DNA from 2 places in the Laedolimicola sp. genome. Region 2 is predicted to be linked to the other one. Evidence: a T-box and tRNA genes for the amino acid it is inferred to sense, from the RefSeq annotation. Region 2 holds a T-box; the other holds one or more tRNA genes.

Region 1 (3,411 bases), on a different contig from region 2:
GCGGAGAAGATTGGCTACAAGATCCGTGAGGCACAGACCGCGAAGATTCCGTATATGCTGGTTGTAGGCCAGAAGGAAGAGGAAGAGGGCACTGTTTCCGTCAGAAGCCGCGAGGCAGGCGATCAGGGAGCAAAGGCGCTGGACGCTTTCATTGCTGATGTGAAAAAAGAGATTGAAACCAAAGGCAGAGAAGCATAAAATTGTTTGAACGCAGATTCCCCCGCCCGGAGGCGTAAGCCTTCCGGCGGGGAATTTTCATAAAGGAGAATCGATATGATACAGGATATTGCGCCGCATATCTATCACAATGAATACTGCCCGGAGAAGCCGGACGCAGACAGCTATCTGATGTATTTTGAGAGACATAACGCGCTGGCCCGCTGGGATGGGGTGGAGATTGCATTTCCCAGATTCCGGGATTTTCCGGAGGTGAAGACGGAGCTTTCGGAGAACATCATCTATCTGTTCACAGTGGATGATAAGAGATTCTATCTGGTAAAGGAACTGGCCCTGCCGGAACGCAAGGGCTTTCGGCTGGAAAGTAACCGGAGATTTCGGGACGCACAGCCTCAGTGGTTATCCTTCGCCGGCATCACTGGTTATCAGCTCTGGCACTGGTACGACGTCCGCAAGTACTGCGGCCACTGCGGCAGCCCCATGGTGCATGACGCAAAGGAGCGCATGATGCGCTGCCCGGACTGCGGCCAGATGGAATACCCGAAGATTTCTCCGGCAGTCATCGTGGGTATTCTACATAAAGATAAGATTCTGATGTCCAAGTATGCGGGCCGGGATAATATCACCTACTACGCGCTGATTGCGGGATTTACCGAGATCGGCGAGAGCATCGAGGAGACCATCCGCCGGGAGGTCATGGAGGAAGTGGGTCTGAAGGTCAAAAATATCCGCTACTACAAGAGCCAGCCCTGGTCCTTCTCCGAGACAGTCCTGATGGGCTTCTTCGTGGATCTGGATGGTGATGACGAGACCGTCACCCTGGACACCGAGGAGCTGGCCACTGCCGAATGGTTCACGCGGGAGGACGCGCCGCCCCAGCCCCTGAATATCAGTCTGACCAGTGAGATGATCTGGCAGTTCAAGAATGGGAAGGTGTAAAAAAACACCTTTCCCGTAAAAAAATAAGGTCAAAAAATCCAGTATTTATGCGGCTTTTGGAGATTTTGAAAAGAAAATGAAAAAAAGTTGAAAAAAGTGCTTGACTTTTCTTCGGTTATAAGGTTATAATAACCAAGTCGGTTGGGACGGCAAGTCAAAACCGAGAACGAAATGGGATCTTAGCTCAGCTGGGAGAGCATCTGCCTTACAAGCAGAGGGTCATAGGTTCGAGCCCTATAGGTCCCATTTATGGCGAGGTAGCTCAGTTGGCTAGAGCATGCGGTTCATACCCGCAGTGTCGGGGGTTCAAATCCCTTCCTCGCTACTAAGATTCAGACCCAAGAACGAAATCGTTCTTGGGTCTTTTGTTTACGCGAGCAACGAGTCAAATTCGCGAAGCGTATTTTATCTCGTTTACAGGAGGATGACATGGAACAGGTGCAGCATGAGATACCGCCGCTCTACGACGGACATTCAAAAATTTTGATTCTGGGCAGCTTTCCGTCGGTGAAATCGCGGGAAGGGCATTTCTTCTACAATCACCCGCAGAATCGATTCTGGCGCGTTCTGGCGGCCGTGACGGGGCAGGAGACGCCGGGGACAATTCTTGAGAAGAAGGAGTTCCTGCTTAGGAGCGGCATTGCCCTGTGGGATGTGATCGCAAGCTGCGAGATCGAGGGCTCCAGTGACAGCAGTATCCGGAACGTGGTGCCCAATGATATCCGCCCCATATTGGAGACAGCGGATATCCGTCAGATCTATGTAAACGGCGGTACGGCGGAGAAGCTGTATAAAAAATACATTTTCCCGGAGACGGGACGGGCAGCGGTGCGGCTGCCATCCACCAGTCCGGCCAACGCGGCGTGTTCATTGGACAATCTAATCGGGCAGTGGAAGGTCATAGGGGAGAGCTTAAACCAGTAGCGAGCCTGCGGGCACAGTGGAAAGCGGTTATTGCAAAAATCGTATCAAGTTGTCATGGATTGGCTATACTTATGCAAACATTTGAGATATAATAACGGCAGACAGGCTGTTTTGCCGGAGACTATTGGACAGGCATGGAGGCGCGACAGCATTTTCCAAAAAATAAGAACGAAAACCGGGCGGAATTTCCCGGAGAAAGAGGTATAGAATGCGGGTAGGAATGGGATATGACGTACACAGACTGGTGGAGGACCGAAAGCTGATCCTGGGCGGCGTGGAAATTCCCTATGAGAAAGGACTTCTGGGACACTCCGACGCAGATGTGCTGCTTCACGCGATTATGGACGCTCTTCTGGGCGCAGCGGCCCTCGGCGACATCGGAAAGCATTTCCCGGACACGGATCCGGCATATAAAGGTATCTCCAGTATCAGGCTTCTGGAGCATGTGGGAAAGCTTCTGGAGGAGCAGAATTACGTGGTGGGCAATATCGACGCCACCATCATCGCCCAGCGCCCGAAAATGGCGCCCCATATTCCTCAGATGCGGGCAAATGTGGCGAAGGCTTTACAGATTGAAGAAAGCCAGATTAACATCAAGGCTACTACAGAAGAGGGCCTCGGTTTTACCGGCACCGGCGAGGGCATTTCTTCTCAGGCCATCTGCGCTCTGATTCCGGTGGCGAATTACGCCTATGAAGATGTGATGCAGCTTCCGAACGGCTGCCCGGGCTGTGGCGGCTGCCAGAAGGCAGAATAGAGCAGCCTATGCCGGTGATTTGGGCGGCGGACATGGCAGATTGGAAAAACAGATATACAGACGAGGTGTAAGCTATGGAGAAGCAGGAACTAAAAACCCAAAAACTGGAAGTGAGATATCTGAAAGATGACGAGCGGATACGTTCCCGGGAACTCTACGAGGAAGTCTTTGTGGAGGATGCGGACGGGTTTTCAGAGCTCTATTACAAAATCAAGGCCCGGGACAACCGGATCCTTGTGGCGGAAAACGACGGCGCCATTGTCTCCATGCTGCACCGGAATCCCTATACCTTCCGGTTCCGCGGCGCGTCCGTTCCGGCGGATTATATCGTAGCGGTGGCTACCAAAGTGACTTGCCGCCATCAGGGACTGATGCGTGCATTGCTCACAAAGGCCCTGCAGGATATGTACGCCGACGGTCGCCCCTTCACCTTTCTGATGCCGGCGGACGAAGCCATTTACACGCCCTTTGATTTCCGTCTCATGGGAAATGATGACGAGGAGGGCCTGGCGGCCCAGGGCAGCGAAGAACTGGCGGAGGACTACGAACTGTTCGTGGAAAAGGATGAAGCATATCAGAAGCGCCATATCGACTGGCCGGAATGGGAGACCACG
Region 2 (3,411 bases):
ACCCCGCAATCACCGCGTCGACACTTTCATCCGTCATAAAAAGTCCAGCCTGGACCTTCTCCTTTTCATACGCGCATAATTCCTCAAAATACGCGTCCGTCTTCGCCAACAGACGCAGATAAATATCCACATCCTCCTCCGAAGTAAAGGCATATTCCGCCAGCAGCACTGGAAGCTGCACCTGCACGCCCAGCAGCGGGCTGAACACTTCTTCATAATATGGAAAACGAAGCAACGCAAGCTCCCGGGGAATCTGCGTGTTCAGAATGTCCCATTCCAGTCGGTTGACATAAGAAAGCTCGCTTCGCGGAAATTCTGACAGGGCAGCGAATGCATTTTCCAGGGCGGCAGCTGATTGGGCTTTGGACTCCTCCGAGTAAGAGCCATAGGAAATCGGAAACTTACGAATCCCGTAAGCCACCGGATCAGCCAACGTATAATGAAGCGTCAGCGTGCTGCCGGTGACAGATTCCCGGAAGAGGCCGTTGGTGAAGGCTTCGAAGGCCTCATCGGCGGAAGTAGTGTCCGTACCGGGCAGACAGGAGCGGGAGAGAAGCAGAGCCGTCGTTAAAAAAGCAGAGAGAAAAAGAACAAAGAGGAAGGATTTTTTCATGGAAAACCACCGGAATAACTCTTGGTGTAGTTTATGAGAAGAATGGGGAAAAAAGAAATTGTTACGTGCAAAAAGACCGCATACCGAACTTTCACATCCGATATGCGGCCTTTCCAAATTTATTTCACTGTTCTAAATTATGCCTCTGCGGTTTCATCCTCAGCGTCTGCATCATCTGCTACGGCATTGTGTACCTCCAGTACGGTAGCAACGGTAGCTTCCGGGGAAGTATGCAGGTCAATGGCAGGATTCTTGGCGATATCCAGATCCTTAACCTTCAGTGTCTCGCCGACCTTCATGTGGCTGACGTCAACCTTGATCTTGTCAACCAGATCTGCGGGCAGAGCTTTGTAAGTAACTTCCTGAAGCATCTGCTGTACCACGCCGGCCTGTACATCGTCCTGGCCCAGCAGGATCACCTCTGCTACGGAGTGAACCTTCTCGGTGCTTACCAATGCCTGGAAATCGATTTCCAGAAGCTGTCCTCTTAAGGAATCGTAATCAATCTCCTTAATCAGCGCGTCGTAGGTCTCACCTGCAACCTCCAGCATTACCTGGCTACCTTTACCCTCGGTTCTCAGGATGCGCTCTGCATCTGCCTTGGTAATCTGAAGGGGAATGGACTCCTTCATCTCGCGGCCATAGATATTGCCGGTAACATAACCTTCACGTCTAAGTTTCTTGGCTTTCGTCAACATGTCTCTTTTTTCAGCTTTTAAAGTATTCATTTATCTTTTCCTCCAAAATCTGAATCGCTTAGCAGCCTTCCACTTTGTGTAACAAACAGGTATTGTTAAGTGGTTCTATATTTAATTTACGGTGATTATTATAGCACTGATTTTTCAAAGTTAAAGAGTAAATTTGAACAAAAATGAGTATCGAAATTCGATAAAAAACTGAAAATTTTTAAACGAATAAGAGAAGAAAAGTCAGCAGGCTTGACAAAAGGTTTTGGCCGTGTTACGCTTCTTTTATATGAGCAAAATGCAAACGCTACGAAGAAAAGAGTAAGCTGTATGCGTCTTTTACAGAGAATTCCCGGTGCTGAGAGGGATGAAGACAAAAGAGCTGAAGATGGTTTCTGAGCGGCACGGATGAACGTAAGGTTATTTTCGATAAAGGGATTTCCTATGGGAAATGGTTTTGCGATAAGCCGTGATGGGTGCGCCCGTTACAGCGTCAGGGTATGCAGGTACCCGCAGAGGTCTGTCTCGTGAGGGACAGGCGAACAGAAGTGGTAACACGGGAATCATCCCCGTCTTCTTTAAGATTTAAGGAAGACGGGGTTTTTTGATCTTTCGTTTGCAGAGAAAGAGAGGTAAAAAATGGAAAAGAAAAAGTTTTACATGACCACGGCCATTGCCTACACATCCGGCAAGCCCCACATCGGCAACACCTATGAGATCGTACTGGCGGACGCCATTGCCCGTTTCCGCAGACTCCAGGGCTACGACGTATTTTTCCAGACCGGAACCGACGAGCACGGCCAGAAGATTGAGCTGAAGGCTGAGGAGGCAGGCGTTACTCCGAAGGAATTCGTGGACAATGTGTCCGGTGAGATTAAGCGGATCTGGGATCTGATGAACACTTCCTATGATAAATTCATCCGCACCACCGATGATTACCATGAGAAGCAGGTACAGAAGATTTTCAAGAAGCTGTATGACCAGGGCGATATCTACAAAGGTGCTTACGAGGGTATGTACTGTACTCCCTGCGAGTCCTTCTGGACCCAGTCCCAGCTGGTGGACGGCAAGTGTCCGGACTGTGGCCGCGAGGTGCAGCCGGCCAAGGAAGAGGCTTATTTCTTCCGTATGAGCAAATACGCTGACCGTCTGATTGACCATATCAACAAGCATCCGGAATTCATTCAGCCGGTTTCCAGAAAGAATGAGATGATGAACAACTTCCTGCTTCCGGGTCTGCAGGATCTGTGCGTATCCCGTACCTCTTTCAAATGGGGCATCCCGGTAGACTTCGACCCGAAGCACGTGGTATACGTATGGCTGGACGCGCTGACCAACTATATCACCGGCATCGGCTACGAGTGCGACGGAGAGTCCAGCGACCTGTTCAAGAAGGAGTGGCCGGCGGATTTGCATCTGATCGGAAAAGATATTATCCGTTTCCATACGATCTATTGGCCCATTTTCCTGATGGCGCTGGATCTGCCGCTGCCGAAGCAGGTATTCGGTCATCCGTGGCTCCTGCAGGGCGATGGCAAGATGAGCAAGTCCAAGGGAAATGTGCTTTACGCGGACGATCTGGTAGACATGTTCGGCGTGGACGCGGTTCGTTACTTCGTACTGCATGAGATGCCCTTCGACAACGACGGCGTGATTACCTGGGAGCTGATGGTGGAGCGTATGAACTCTGACCTGGCCAACACCCTGGGCAATCTGGTAAACCGTACCGTATCCATGTCCAACAAGTACTTTGACGGCGTGGTCAATAACACAGGTGTGCTGGAGCCGGTAGACCGCGAGCTTCGCGAAGCTGCTGTAAGCGCGGCAGAGAAGGCTTCCGCGAAAATGGACGATCTGCGCGTGGCAGACGCCATCACCGAGATCTTCAACCTGTTCAAGCGCTGCAACAAATACATCGACGAGACCATGCCCTGGGCCCTGGCTAAGGACGAGAGCAAGAAGGAACGTCTGGCGACCGTACTCTACAATCTGGTAGAGAGCATCAGCATTGGCGCAAGCCTCTTAGAGCCGTTTATGCCGGAGACTGCCGACAAGATTCTGGCACAGCTGGGCGCGAGAAAGCGTTCCCTGGAGGTTATGAACATGTTCGGC

The links. The T-box of region 2 lies ahead of metG (methionine--tRNA ligase). A T-box ahead of a tRNA ligase gene usually reads a tRNA of that ligase, here a tRNA-Met.
Region 1: it has a tRNA-Met gene. The T-box ahead of metG (methionine--tRNA ligase) is inferred to sense a tRNA for this amino acid. The anticodon was not compared.

The regions. Positions count from the first base shown of each region.
Region 1 is NZ_JBOKYU010000017.1:24,193-27,603, forward strand. It holds gene thrS (threonine--tRNA ligase) at 1-198, shown strand, start outside; gene nudC (NAD(+) diphosphatase) at 274-1,116, shown strand; tRNA gene ACTRC3_RS05850 (tRNA-Val) at 1,290-1,362, shown strand; tRNA gene ACTRC3_RS05855 (tRNA-Met) at 1,368-1,441, shown strand; gene ACTRC3_RS05860 (DNA-deoxyinosine glycosylase) at 1,546-2,040, shown strand; gene ispF (2-C-methyl-D-erythritol 2,4-cyclodiphosphate synthase) at 2,249-2,797, shown strand; gene ACTRC3_RS05870 (GNAT family N-acetyltransferase) at 2,872-3,411, shown strand, end outside.
Region 2 is NZ_JBOKYU010000037.1:18,624-22,034, forward strand. It holds gene ACTRC3_RS09125 (DUF885 domain-containing protein) at 1-613, opposite strand, end outside; gene ACTRC3_RS09130 (50S ribosomal protein L25) at 751-1,341, opposite strand; T-box leader at 1,600-1,879, shown strand; gene metG (methionine--tRNA ligase) at 1,939-3,411, shown strand, end outside.